3 regions of the Lysinibacillus sp. FSL K6-0102 genome follow, and region 1 is predicted to be linked to each of the others. Evidence: a T-box and tRNA genes for the amino acid it is inferred to sense, from the RefSeq annotation. Region 1 holds a T-box; the other regions hold tRNA genes.
What was found. A T-box is a leader RNA that pairs with one kind of tRNA and senses whether it is charged. The one in region 1 lies ahead of trpS (tryptophan--tRNA ligase), so its partner is inferred to be a tRNA-Trp.
Positions count from the first base shown of each region.

Region 1 (4,320 bases):
TTGTCATTTTAGAAGAATATGAACATGCAAAAGCTCGTGGTGCCAAAATCTATGCTGAAGTTTTAGGTTATGGTGCAACTGGGGATGCGCATCACATTACGGCTCCAGCTCCAGAGGGTGAAGGTGCAGCACGTGCGATGACGCAAGCATTAACAGATGGTGGCGTAGAGCCATCACAAGTTGATTATATTAATGCCCATGGTACAAGTACGCCATATAACGATTTATTCGAAACACAAGCTGTGAAAACTGCTTTTGGTGATCATGCGTATAACCTTGCAATGAGCTCAACAAAATCTATGACGGGTCACTTATTAGGAGCAGCAGGTGGTGTGGAAGCTATTTTCACAGCATTAGCCCTTAAAGAAGGGATTTTACCACCTACAATCAATTTAAAAGATCCTGATCCTGAATGTGATTTAGATTATGTTCCAAACGAAGCAAGAGAAGCAAATATTCAATATGCAATGAGTAATTCTCTTGGTTTTGGTGGTCATAATGCAAGTCTCCTATTCAAAAAATATGAAGCATAATAGATAAACATAAAAAAACGTCAGCCAAATTTAAATGGCTGACGTCTTTTTTTATAGTTTTGTGAATAAATGATAAGTAAGAAGAAATAGAAAGGATGCCATTACTATGTTTCGTCTCTTTTTATTTTTAGTAAGTTATGGCTTAATGATCCTCTCTGTAGGGAATCTCATATTGTATTTAAATTACCGCACACTAGGTTATTCATGGAAGGTTGTTTTCAAATTTATTTTTCAAACAACAGAATTTTATATGGCGGTAGGAGCCTGTATCATCATCTGCGCAGTTGTGCTTGATTTGGGCTTTGATCGATCCTCAGACAAGCCGTAAGTTTAGCGACGTGCGCGACCAAGACCCATAGCATCTTCCATACGTTTTAATGTAGCACTAGCAATCACATTCGCCTTTTCAGCACCTTCATCTAGAATGACATCTAATTCTGATGATTCTACTAGATGATAGAATTTCTCTTGAATAGGTGTTAGGTGTTCAATTACTGCTGTTGCTACACCCTGCTTGAATCCACCATAACCAATTCCCTCATATTTTTTGACTAAATCTTCAACGGCTACCCCTGAAATAGCTGATTCGATTGTCAATAAATTTGAAACACCTGGTTTATTTTCCACATCAAATGCAACGATGCCGTCAGAGTCAGTTACAGCTGATTTAATTTTTTTCTCAATGTCTTTCGCAGTATCTAATAAGCGAATTGTCGCTTTCGTATTTGGATCTGATTTACTCATTTTCTTTGTTGGCTCTTGTAAGGATTTAATGCGTGCGCCAGCTTTAGGTAATTGAATTTCCGGAATTGTTAAAACATCGCCAAAGCGTTTGTTAAAGCGTTCTGCAAGGTCACGAGTTAGCTCAATATGCTGCTTCTGATCATCGCCGACAGGGACAATATTTGTGTTATAAAGTAGAATGTCTGCAGCCATTAGCGGTGGATATGTTAAAAGAGCAGCAGATACGCTTTCCTTACCATGTGATTTATCTTTGAATTGTGTCATACGTTCTAGCTCACCAATAGACGCAACACATTGTAACATCCATCCTGCCTGAGCATGCGCTGGCACCTCTGATTGAATAAATAATGTCGATTTTTTAGGGTCAATGCCAGTAGCAATGTAGGTAGCAGCAAGCTTACGAATACTTTCTCGTAATTCTTTAGGATCTTGTGCAACAGTGATGGCATGTTGATCAACGATACAATAAATAGCGTTTCCTTCATCTTGTAGTGCCGGGAACTGCTTGAATGCTCCTAAATAGTTCCCTAATGTTACGATACCTGTAGGCTGTACGCCAGAAAAAATAGTTGTCATTAAAAAATTCCTCCTCGAATTCAATTGCTGTAACTTGTGTCACAGCGTTGTCTTCACCTTTCAACTTGGTGATGAAGACAAAAAAACATCATGCGTCCTCATTAGATTTTTCTAATGAAGGGACGAATGATGTTTGAATCCGCGGTACCACCCAGCTTGCCTAAAAAGGCCACTCAACTTCGTAACGTGAAGGGACGAGCTTTGCTAATAGCTTCAAGTAGCGTTCACAAAGCTAACTCGGAAGTCCATTCCACATGCATCCACGATCTGTTTACAGCAACCACAGACTCTCTATACGTGAATTAGCATATGTACTACTCTTCGTCAGCGTTTTTCTCAATTTAAATTGTTCAAATTGATTTGATTGCAAAGAATTATAATATAAAGATTCCTTTGTGTAAAGTCAGACTTTTGACGGTGTTTTTTTTCTAGAAAAAATTATATGCTTTTTTTGTTATGTAATTTTGTTATAAATTTATAATTTTTTATTAAAAAATTGTTTGGATGTACACATGGGATTGACAATTTTCTCGATTATTTTTCTTAAATGAGAACAACTGAGATATCTGTTTAGATGTTTAAAATGCTTTAAAAATGGGAATGGTAGTAGTAGCACATAAGTTTGAAGAAAATACATCATATTTGAAAGCTGTATGAATAGACAGAATATTTATGGATAGGTTCAGATTTTTTTATTGGAACTATATTCAAATACAGCTGAGTACTGTATAATGGTACTGTGTATTTTACATTACATTAATTCTAATTTAACACATTGGTTCTGGTTTATAGATAATAATTTTTAAATGAAAGGATGTGTCAGAATGATCGTAACCCTATTTACATCACCAAGTTGTACCTCTTGTCGTAAAGCAAAAGCTTGGTTAGAGGAGCACGAAATTCCATATACAGAACGTAATATATTTTCTGAACCGCTTAGCATAAGTGAAATAAAAAAAATTTTACGAATGACAGAAGATGGAACTGATGAAATCATTTCCACTCGTTCTAAAATATTCCAAAAATTAAATGTGGATGTTGAAAGCTTACCATTACAACGTTTATATGAATTAATTCAGGAATATCCTGGCTTACTACGTAGACCAATCATTTTAGATGAAAAACGTCTGCAGGTTGGCTACAATGAAGATGAAATTCGTCGTTTCTTACCTCGAAAAGTTCGAGCATATCAATTACAAGAAGCGCAACGAATGGTGAATTAAACCTTTCTATTCTGAATAATATATGTAATAGATGTTACAGATGTGGAATACATGTTGTGACATCTTTTTTTTATGTTTTACTTCTGTAAAACCTTCTATATGAAGTATAATAATTAATAGGGAAAAGTCATATATTTCCGTAAAAGTATGTTAAACTTGATTTAAGTTAAATAGTTTACTACAATTTCAATAATTCAAATATCTTCTGTGAAACGGTGTATATCCTTTTCATTTTATGACAGAACAGCATACAATAGAGTTAGAGACAACTGTGAACACAAAAATTCATGTTTACGGTTACTCGATGGTTTTACTGTAGTGTGGTCAAAGGTTGAAAAACAAATGCAGTATGAAGGTTAAAAACAAAGAATAAAAGCATACTAATGAAACAAACTGTTTTTCGACATATGACAGTGAAGGGAGATGAGGTCTAGTGGACATCGAACGTGTAAATGAAAATACACTCAAGCTCTTTATTACGTACAATGATATAGAGGATCGCGGCTATAGTCGTGAAGAAATTTGGTACAATCGAGCAAAGGGTGAACAACTTTTTTGGGATATGATTGATGAAGTAAACACGGAGGATTATTTTGATGTAGAGGGTCCGATTTGGATTCATATCAATGCATCTGAAGTAGGCTTAGAAATCATTGTCACACGTGCACATATTTTAAAAGACGGTGAAACATTAGATGGTCATTCGAATTTTGATGAACACAAAGATATGTTTGCACCATTCGATGAAGTTGGAGAGGATCTTCTTAGCCAACTAACTCAATTTGGTGACATGGATGAGTCAGAATTATTTATGGATACAGACATTTATGTTTATAAATTTAAAGATATTGATGAGTTAATCCCTGTCGCAAAACGAATGACAGACGAATTAGTGGATTCCTCATTATTCAAATATGAAAATTGGTACTATCTAGTTGTTGATTTCGGAAACGCAGATGAGGATTTAAATCGTCATGATAGAAATGCAGTTATCAAGGAATTTTTAACACCATCCAATTTTACAATTCATCGTCTAGAGGAGTACGGTGAAAAGATTATGGAATTCAATTGCTTTGAAACAGTTCGAAAATACTTTGCATAGGCAATGAAATACTAATTATTTTAGACTGTAGTGAAACTCGTAAATGAATCGAGTTTCGCTACAGTCCTTTTTTATGTTTTCAGCATCAAAGAGCTTGAATAAGAGCGCATTTTTAAAATTTCAAGAAAAAGGTGCTTTATTT
Region 1 covers NZ_JBBOPH010000001.1:782,948-787,267, forward strand. Annotated here, with positions in the region: gene fabF (beta-ketoacyl-ACP synthase II) at 1-533, shown strand, start outside; gene NYE73_RS03625 (hypothetical protein) at 640-861, shown strand; gene trpS (tryptophan--tRNA ligase) at 864-1,853, opposite strand; T-box leader at 1,969-2,190, opposite strand; gene spxA (transcriptional regulator SpxA) at 2,681-3,076, shown strand; gene mecA (adaptor protein MecA) at 3,510-4,178, shown strand.

Region 2 (4,320 bases), 3.3 Mb from region 1:
CATTTTTATCCACTTCTCCCTCCGAATTATACATAAATTCAAACACATACCAATTCACCTAAGTTCAACTCCCTTCATATACGAGTTTGAATCTATAATCACTTTCAACGAATCAAGATTTTCCATTTCTTCAAATAGATTGTGGCCCTGATATTGAATCCAGGCATGTGCCTCTAAGGGAAATTTTTTTATCCCTATTACCATGTTTACTGGTATACCATACTTAGATTGAAGTATCTTATAACCAATTAACGTTTTGTGTATACAATCTGCTTTCCTAGGATACCAACAGCAAACTTGGTCTAAAAGAATAAACCACTCCAAAATCTCTTCAGAATTCTCCTCAGTAAAAATCTCTTTAGAACCCTCTATAGTATATTTTTTTATATAGCGTCTAAAGACTTCATCAAAACCTTTTCTCCGTATTTGGAAATCTAAAAATATTAATTCTTTGTATAAATATAAAATATTATACAAATTTAATTAAACCTCCTTTTGACAACGAATTTAAAAATCCATCTAAATCCTTTTGAATAATTAAAATATCTTCATTTGTCCTTTTAGCTATTAATTTGGAAATATCAGAGACTATTGGTGTTTTATCAAACTCTTCCCAAATAAATGAACTAAATTTATCTAGTGCGTAAATTTGATTCGTATAAATATTAATAATTAGATATTCATCCTCTTCTTTATAGGAAAGAAGATACTTTGATTTTTTTACACGCATCCCTTTTACCACTTCCTCCTCTTTTACATTGTGAACAATCCTTTAATACTGTTCCTGTATTACTACTATACACAGTCATAAGCTCTAACAGTCTCTTTACTCTTATCATCTTCTTTCTTCCACATAACCGTATTTTTTCTACTTACTCCATTACGTTTATGATTATATAAATGTAGTGGAGTAAAATGACAACTCTTGTGCTATCGATTACATCCACATCAAGTCCATCACTCAACACATATATAAAAACTGCACCTTCTAGTTGATTGTTAACTTTCAATCAACTAGAAGATGCAACTCGTAGGGTTTTATTGGTCCATGAAAGATCTTAAAAATAGAAATCTAAAAATCAATGTATAAAAGAAAATATTCTCTCTCCACCAAAGTTCAAAAAATTATTGATGTTGAAACAGATGTCTTTGTCTTTTACCTAAAATCTATAGGATAAACCTATTCTTTTCAGGCGTCTAAAATGGCACAACCTTTATAGAAAAATATTGTAAAGATATTTATTACCCTCTAAAGCCCTGTAAAATTTGTAAAACAAATTTACCTGTTTTACATAAACATAACTGCTTAGTCTATCATAGCGAACGTTCTGACACACAATGTTTTATCACATAAAAAAACAAGAATGCTAATATAAACATTCTTGTTTTAATTATGTTTCTAATGATTCCTTTGGAGATTCAAACCCATGAGTAACTTCTACGTTAAAACTCATACTATTCTCTTCCAATGAATTTTCTATACTTTTTTTATTCTCGTTGACCTTTTCTTCAAAAAGAATCCTTCTCTTTCTAAACCTGTTGCAATTCCCCTAATATAAAAAGCTCATAAACCCTGTTATATCAAGATTTATGAGCTTTCTTAATTTTTATTAATTTGATGATACCGGTGGTCGGGGTCGAACCGACACTCCAAAGGAACACGATTTTGAGTCGTGCGCGTCTGCCAATTCCGCCACACCGGCATAATGGAGATAAAAAAAATCGGATAAACCGATTAACAGTTAAAATATGGAGGCGGCAACCGGATTTGAACCGGTGATAAGGGTGTTGCAGACCCGTGCCTTACCACTTGGCTATGCCGCCGTCATACATGGAGCGGAAGACGAGGTTCGAACTCGCGACCCCCACCTTGGCAAGGTGGTGTTCTACCACTGAACTACTTCCGCAAAAATGGCTGGGGTACTAGGATTCGAACCTAGGCATGACGGAATCAAAATCCGTTGCCTTACCGCTTGGCTATACCCCAACAATGGGGCGACTGATGGGAATCGAACCCACGAATGCCGGAACCACAATCCGGTGCGTTAACCACTTCGCCACAATCGCCATTGTATTATGATGTTTATTAATTTTATATTAGATGGGGCGACTGATGGGAATCGAACCCACGAATGCCGGAACCACAATCCGGTGCGTTAACCACTTCGCCACAATCGCCATAAAATTAATTGGCAGGGGCAGTAGGAATCGAACCCACACCAAAGGTTTTGGAGACCTCTATTCTACCGTTGAACTATGCCCCTAAAATAATAAAACTGGTGGAGGGGGACGGATTCGAACCGCCGAACCCTAAGGAGCGGATTTACAGTCCGCCGCGTTTAGCCACTTCGCTACCCCTCCGGGAAAATCTGGTGCCGGCTATAGGAATCGAACCCACGACCTACTGATTACAAGTCAGTTGCTCTACCTGCTGAGCTAAACCGGCAAAAAAAACAAGATGGGTCAGGACGGAATCGAACCGCCGACACTTAGAGCTTCAATCTAATGCTCTACCAACTGAGCTACTGACCCATATTTTAAAATAAATGGCGGTCCCGACCGGGATCGAACCGGCGATCTCCTGCGTGACAGGCAGGCATGTTAACCGCTACACCACGGGACCATTTGGTTGCGGGGGCTGGATTTGAACCAACGACCTTCGGGTTATGAGCCCGACGAGCTACCACTGCTCCACCCCGCGATAATACTATAATGTTGTAAAAATAATGGTGGAGGATGACGGGCTCGAACCGCCGACCCTCTGCTTGTAAGGCAGATGCTCTCCCAGCTGAGCTAATCCTCCATCTGGGTATTGAATTGGTGACCCCTACGGGATTCGAACCCGTGTTACCGCCGTGAAAGGGCGGTGTCTTAACCACTTGACCAAGGGGCCATCGTTTGGAACACATCAAAGTGCTGGCGGAGAGTAAGGGATTTGAACCCTTGAGACAGTGTTAACCGCCTACACGATTTCCAATCGTGCTCCTTCGGCCACTCGGACAACTCTCCAAGAATGGCTCCGAAGGCAGGACTCGAACCTGCGACAACCTGATTAACAGTCAGGTGCTACTACCAACTGAGCTACTTCGGAATAATTTTAGTATATAGCCTAGCGACGTCCTACTCTCACAGGGGGAAGCCCCCAACTACCATCGGCGCTAAAGAGCTTAACTTCCGTGTTCGGTATGGGAACGGGTGTGACCTCTTTGCCATCATCACTAGACTATTTGAAAGACAATACTTATTATAACATATATTATAAAAATTACAAGTATATTCTAATATTTTATTCTTTCAAAACTGGATAAACGGTGCATTGAATGTTTCAAACTTTTTTGGTTAAGTCCTCGATCGATTAGTATTCGTCAGCTCCATGTGTCACCACACTTCCACCTCGAACCTATCTACCTCATCGTCTTTGAGGGATCTTACTTACTTGCGTAATGGGAAATCTCATCTTGAGGGGGGCTTCATGCTTAGATGCTTTCAGCACTTATCCCGTCCACACATAGCTACCCAGCGATGCCTTTGGCAAGACAACTGGTACACCAGCGGTGTGTCCATCCCGGTCCTCTCGTACTAAGGACAGCTCCTCTCAAATTTCCTACGCCCACGACGGATAGGGACCGAACTGTCTCACGACGTTCTGAACCCAGCTCGCGTACCGCTTTAATGGGCGAACAGCCCAACCCTTGGGACCGACTACAGCCCCAGGATGCGATGAGCCGACATCGAGGTGCCAAACCTCCCCGTCGATGTGGACTCTTGGGGGAGATAAGCCTGTTATCCCCGGGGTAGCTTTTATCCGTTGAGCGATGGCCCTTCCATGCGGAACCACCGGATCACTAAGCCCGTCTTTCGACCCTGCTCGACTTGTAGGTCTCGCAGTCAAGCTCCCTTGTGCCTTTACACTCTACGAATGATTTCCAACCATTCTGAGGGAACCTTTGGGCGCCTCCGTTACCTTTTAGGAGGCGACCGCCCCAGTCAAACTGTCCGCCTGACACTGTCTCCTGCCCCGCTAAGGGGCATGGGTTAGAATTTCAATACAACCAGGGTAGTATCCCACCGACGCCTCCTTCGAAGCTGGCGCTCCGAGATCTCTGGCTCCTACCTATCCTGTACAAGTTGTACCAAAATTCAATATCAGGCTACAGTAAAGCTCCACGGGGTCTTTCCGTCCTGTCGCGGGTAACCTGCATCTTCACAGGTACTATAATTTCACCGAGTCTCTCGTTGAGACAGTGCCCAGATCGTTACGCCTTTCGTGCGGGTCGGAACTTACCCGACAAGGAATTTCGCTACCTTAGGACCGTTATA
Region 2 covers NZ_JBBOPH010000001.1:4,082,713-4,087,032, forward strand. Annotated here, with positions in the region: gene NYE73_RS20750 (asparagine synthase-related protein) at 1-58, opposite strand, end outside; gene NYE73_RS20755 (lasso peptide biosynthesis B2 protein) at 55-477, opposite strand; gene NYE73_RS20760 (PqqD family protein) at 470-730, opposite strand; tRNA gene NYE73_RS20765 (tRNA-Leu) at 1,623-1,703, opposite strand; tRNA gene NYE73_RS20770 (tRNA-Cys) at 1,751-1,824, opposite strand; tRNA gene NYE73_RS20775 (tRNA-Gly) at 1,833-1,907, opposite strand; tRNA gene NYE73_RS20780 (tRNA-Gln) at 1,913-1,987, opposite strand; tRNA gene NYE73_RS20785 (tRNA-His) at 1,992-2,067, opposite strand; tRNA gene NYE73_RS20790 (tRNA-His) at 2,103-2,178, opposite strand; tRNA gene NYE73_RS20795 (tRNA-Trp) at 2,191-2,264, opposite strand; tRNA gene NYE73_RS20800 (tRNA-Tyr) at 2,278-2,361, opposite strand; tRNA gene NYE73_RS20805 (tRNA-Thr) at 2,371-2,446, opposite strand; tRNA gene NYE73_RS20810 (tRNA-Phe) at 2,460-2,532, opposite strand; tRNA gene NYE73_RS20815 (tRNA-Asp) at 2,548-2,623, opposite strand; tRNA gene NYE73_RS20820 (tRNA-Met) at 2,627-2,701, opposite strand; tRNA gene NYE73_RS20825 (tRNA-Val) at 2,728-2,803, opposite strand; tRNA gene NYE73_RS20830 (tRNA-Glu) at 2,819-2,893, opposite strand; tRNA gene NYE73_RS20835 (tRNA-Ser) at 2,918-3,009, opposite strand; tRNA gene NYE73_RS20840 (tRNA-Asn) at 3,015-3,091, opposite strand; rRNA gene rrf (5S ribosomal RNA) at 3,108-3,223, opposite strand; rRNA gene NYE73_RS20850 (23S ribosomal RNA) at 3,336-4,320, opposite strand, start outside.
Region 2: it has a tRNA-Trp gene. The T-box ahead of trpS (tryptophan--tRNA ligase) is inferred to sense a tRNA for this amino acid. The anticodon was not compared.

Region 3 (4,320 bases), 520 kb from region 1:
AACAGCCCAGACCACCAGCTAAGGTCCCAAAGTAATCGTTAAGTGGAAAAGGATGTGGCGTTGCACAGACAACCAGGATGTTGGCTTAGAAGCAGCCATCATTTAAAGAGTGCGTAATAGCTCACTGGTCGAGTGACGCTGCGCCGAAAATGTATCGGGGCTAAACGATTCACCGAAGCTGTGGATTGACATCTACGATGTCAGTGGTAGGAGAGCGTTCTAAGTGCGTTGAAGTCAGATCGGAAGGACTGGTGGAGCGCTTAGAAGTGAGAATGCCGGTATGAGTAGCGAAAGACGGGTGAGAATCCCGTCCACCGTATGACTAAGGTTTCCTGAGGAAGGCTCGTCCGCTCAGGGTTAGTCGGGACCTAAGCCGAGGCCGATAGGCGTAGGCGATGGACAACAGGTTGATATTCCTGTACCACCTCCTCACCGTTTGAGAAATGGGGGGACGCAGTAGGATAGGGTAAGCGCGCCGTTGGTTGTGCGCGTCCAAGCAGTAAGGCGTGTGTGTAGGCAAATCCGCACACTGTAACGTTGAGCTGTGATGGCGAGTCCGTATGGACGAAGTTCCTGATTTCACACTGCCAAGAAAAGCCTCTATCGAGGTGAGAGGTGCCCGTACCGCAAACCGACACAGGTAGTCGAGGAGAGAATCCTAAGGTGTGCGAGAGAACTCTCGTTAAGGAACTCGGCAAAATGACCCCGTAACTTCGGGAGAAGGGGTGCTCTTGAGCGTGCAAGCGCATGAGAGCCGCAGTGAATAGGCCCAGGCGACTGTTTAGCAAAAACACAGGTCTCTGCAAAACCGTAAGGTGACGTATAGGGGCTGACGCCTGCCCGGTGCTGGAAGGTTAAGAGGAGTGGTTAGCGCAAGCGAAGCTGCGAATTGAAGCCCCAGTAAACGGCGGCCGTAACTATAACGGTCCTAAGGTAGCGAAATTCCTTGTCGGGTAAGTTCCGACCCGCACGAAAGGCGTAACGATCTGGGCACTGTCTCAACGAGAGACTCGGTGAAATTATAGTACCTGTGAAGATGCAGGTTACCCGCGACAGGACGGAAAGACCCCGTGGAGCTTTACTGTAGCCTGATATTGAATTTTGGTACAACTTGTACAGGATAGGTAGGAGCCAGAGATCTCGGAGCGCCAGCTTCGAAGGAGGCGTCGGTGGGATACTACCCTGGTTGTATTGAAATTCTAACCCATGCCCCTTAGCGGGGCAGGAGACAGTGTCAGGCGGACAGTTTGACTGGGGCGGTCGCCTCCTAAAAGGTAACGGAGGCGCCCAAAGGTTCCCTCAGAATGGTTGGAAATCATTCGTAGAGTGTAAAGGCACAAGGGAGCTTGACTGCGAGACCTACAAGTCGAGCAGGGTCGAAAGACGGGCTTAGTGATCCGGTGGTTCCGCATGGAAGGGCCATCGCTCAACGGATAAAAGCTACCCCGGGGATAACAGGCTTATCTCCCCCAAGAGTCCACATCGACGGGGAGGTTTGGCACCTCGATGTCGGCTCATCGCATCCTGGGGCTGTAGTCGGTCCCAAGGGTTGGGCTGTTCGCCCATTAAAGCGGTACGCGAGCTGGGTTCAGAACGTCGTGAGACAGTTCGGTCCCTATCCGTCGTGGGCGTAGGAAATTTGAGAGGAGCTGTCCTTAGTACGAGAGGACCGGGATGGACACACCGCTGGTGTACCAGTTGTCTTGCCAAAGGCATCGCTGGGTAGCTATGTGTGGACGGGATAAGTGCTGAAAGCATCTAAGCATGAAGCCCCCCTCAAGATGAGATTTCCCATTACGCAAGTAAGTAAGATCCCTCAAAGACGATGAGGTAGATAGGTTCGAGGTGGAAGTGTGGTGACACATGGAGCTGACGAATACTAATCGATCGAGGACTTAACCAAAAAAGTTTGAAACATTCAATGTATCGTTTATCTAGTTTTGAAAGAATAAGTCTTTCAGCTGAATAAGTGAAGTGATGATGGCAAAGAGGTCACACCCGTTCCCATACCGAACACGGAAGTTAAGCTCTTTAGCGCCGATGGTAGTTGGGGGCTTCCCCCTGTGAGAGTAGGACGTCGCTTCGCTTATTTTTTGTGGAGGATTAGCTCAGCTGGGAGAGCACCTGCCTTACAAGCAGGGGGTCGGCGGTTCGAGCCCGTCATCCTCCACCATTTTGGTCCCGTGGTGTAGCGGTTAACATGCCTGCCTGTCACGCAGGAGATCGCCGGTTCGATCCCGGTCGGGACCGCCATTATTATTGCCGGTGTAGCTCAGTTGGTAGAGCAACTGACTTGTAATCAGTAGGTCGTGGGTTCGACTCCTATCGCCGGCACCATTCCCTTGGAGGGGTAGCGAAGTGGCTAAACGCGGCGGACTGTAAATCCGCTCCTTAGGGTTCGGCGGTTCGAATCCGTCCCCCTCCACCATTTTAGGGGCATAGTTCAACGGTAGAATAGAGGTCTCCAAAACCTTTGGTGTGGGTTCGATTCCTACTGCCCCTGCCAGGTATTGAGGTACTCGTTCATAATACAGCTAATATAATCTATATAGTGGCGATTGTGGCGAAGTGGTTAACGCATCGGATTGTGGTTCCGACATTCGTGGGTTCGATTCCCATCAGTCGCCCCATTTTAAAATTGGGGTATAGCCAAGCGGTAAGGCAACGGATTTTGATTCCGTCATGCCTAGGTTCGAATCCTAGTACCCCAGCCATTTTTAATTTCACGAGCCATTAGCTCAGTTGGTAGAGCATCTGACTTTTAATCAGAGGGTCGAAGGTTCGAGTCCTTCATGGCTCATCATTTTTTAATTAACATGCGCCCGTAGCTCAATTGGATAGAGCGTCTGACTACGGATCAGAAGGTTATGGGTTCGACTCCTGTCGGGCGCGCCAATAAAATCATGTTTACGGAATGTAGCTCAGCTTGGTAGAGCACTTGGTTTGGGACCAAGGGGTCGTAGGTTCGAATCCTGTCATTCCGACCATCTTTCATGATAAATGGGGCCTTAGCTCAGCTGGGAGAGCGCCTGCCTTGCACGCAGGAGGTCAGCGGTTCGATCCCGCTAGGCTCCACCATTGTAATATTTTTGGAGGTATACCCAAGTCTGGCTGAAGGGATCGGTCTTGAAAACCGACAGGCGGGTAACACCGCGCGGGGGTTCGAATCCCTCTACCTCCTCCATTTTTCGGGTCAGTAGCTCAGTTGGTAGAGCATTAGATTGAAGCTCTAAGTGTCGGCGGTTCGATTCCGTCCTGACCCACCATTATTGCGGGTGTAGTTTAATGGTAAAACCTCAGCCTTCCAAGCTGATGTCGTGAGTTCGATTCTCATCACCCGCTCCAAAATGGGCCTATAGCTCAGCTGGTTAGAGCGCACGCCTGATAAGCGTGAGGTCGATGGTTCGAGTCCATTTAGGCCCATATTATTCCGAAGTAGCTCAGTTGGTAGTAGCACCTGACTGTTAATCAGGTTGTCGCAGGTTCGAGTCCTGCCTTCGGAGCCACGGCCCGTTGGTCAAGTGGTTAAGACACCGCCCTTTCACGGCGGTAACACGGGTTCGAATCCCGTACGGGTCATCAAGCATGTAGCACAGATGTGTGTTACATGCTTTTTTCTATTCTCCTGTTCTTTAAACGATAAAAGATAATGCAATAGCAGAAAAAGACCTATTTGCAAGGTGAGGGACTGAATTTAATTCCCCTAGCATCTTACTATGGGCTCCTATAAGCCGTTTCACTTACCACGTACACTTCCATGGTCAATACTTTTGTGAAGGCTGCTTGACTTCTCTAGTATAGATACAGGCGAAATCCTGGCCAGAGAATTTGTGAAACTGGTTCTGCTCTATGCGAAAGCGAAGCAACAGCAGCAAGTAAGTAGCCCAGAACGTATAGCTTTTTCACCATTTACAAAAATTCTATTGATTTCTTTGTTCTACAACCCCCTGAAAAAGGCTACATGACTACTGTAGCCTTTTTATAATAATTAAAATCTTTCTCCCTTACATTCCCTTACGAAAGAGAGTCTATAGAGTAAATATGAACAAACTATTTCATATATAAAATATGTATGTTTTTTCAATTACTATTTTCATGGTGCTTGTTGTTTTGTTCCTCTAATATGAGGATAAGTGGAGGAATCGATATGAATATACAGGAGATACAGCAATTTTTAAGTCTATATCAGACAGAACAAAATGAATCAGAACTTTGGTTAAAGAATAGATTACAGGCAGTTAAGGATGCAGGTAAATATCACCCAACAACAGAGGAGCTAGTTTTTGGCGCACGTGTGGCATGGCGAAATAGCAATAAGTG
Region 3 covers NZ_JBBOPH010000001.1:263,887-268,206, forward strand. Annotated here, with positions in the region: rRNA gene NYE73_RS01240 (23S ribosomal RNA) at 1-1,903, shown strand, start outside; rRNA gene rrf (5S ribosomal RNA) at 1,971-2,086, shown strand; tRNA gene NYE73_RS01250 (tRNA-Val) at 2,098-2,173, shown strand; tRNA gene NYE73_RS01255 (tRNA-Asp) at 2,178-2,253, shown strand; tRNA gene NYE73_RS01260 (tRNA-Thr) at 2,262-2,337, shown strand; tRNA gene NYE73_RS01265 (tRNA-Tyr) at 2,345-2,428, shown strand; tRNA gene NYE73_RS01270 (tRNA-Trp) at 2,433-2,506, shown strand; tRNA gene NYE73_RS01275 (tRNA-His) at 2,555-2,630, shown strand; tRNA gene NYE73_RS01280 (tRNA-Gln) at 2,640-2,714, shown strand; tRNA gene NYE73_RS01285 (tRNA-Lys) at 2,728-2,800, shown strand; tRNA gene NYE73_RS01290 (tRNA-Arg) at 2,819-2,895, shown strand; tRNA gene NYE73_RS01295 (tRNA-Pro) at 2,911-2,987, shown strand; tRNA gene NYE73_RS01300 (tRNA-Ala) at 3,003-3,078, shown strand; tRNA gene NYE73_RS01305 (tRNA-Ser) at 3,092-3,184, shown strand; tRNA gene NYE73_RS01310 (tRNA-Phe) at 3,191-3,266, shown strand; tRNA gene NYE73_RS01315 (tRNA-Gly) at 3,272-3,345, shown strand; tRNA gene NYE73_RS01320 (tRNA-Ile) at 3,350-3,423, shown strand; tRNA gene NYE73_RS01325 (tRNA-Asn) at 3,430-3,506, shown strand; tRNA gene NYE73_RS01330 (tRNA-Glu) at 3,508-3,579, shown strand; gene NYE73_RS01335 (nitric oxide synthase oxygenase) at 4,148-4,320, shown strand, end outside.
Region 3: it has a tRNA-Trp gene. The T-box ahead of trpS (tryptophan--tRNA ligase) is inferred to sense a tRNA for this amino acid. The anticodon was not compared.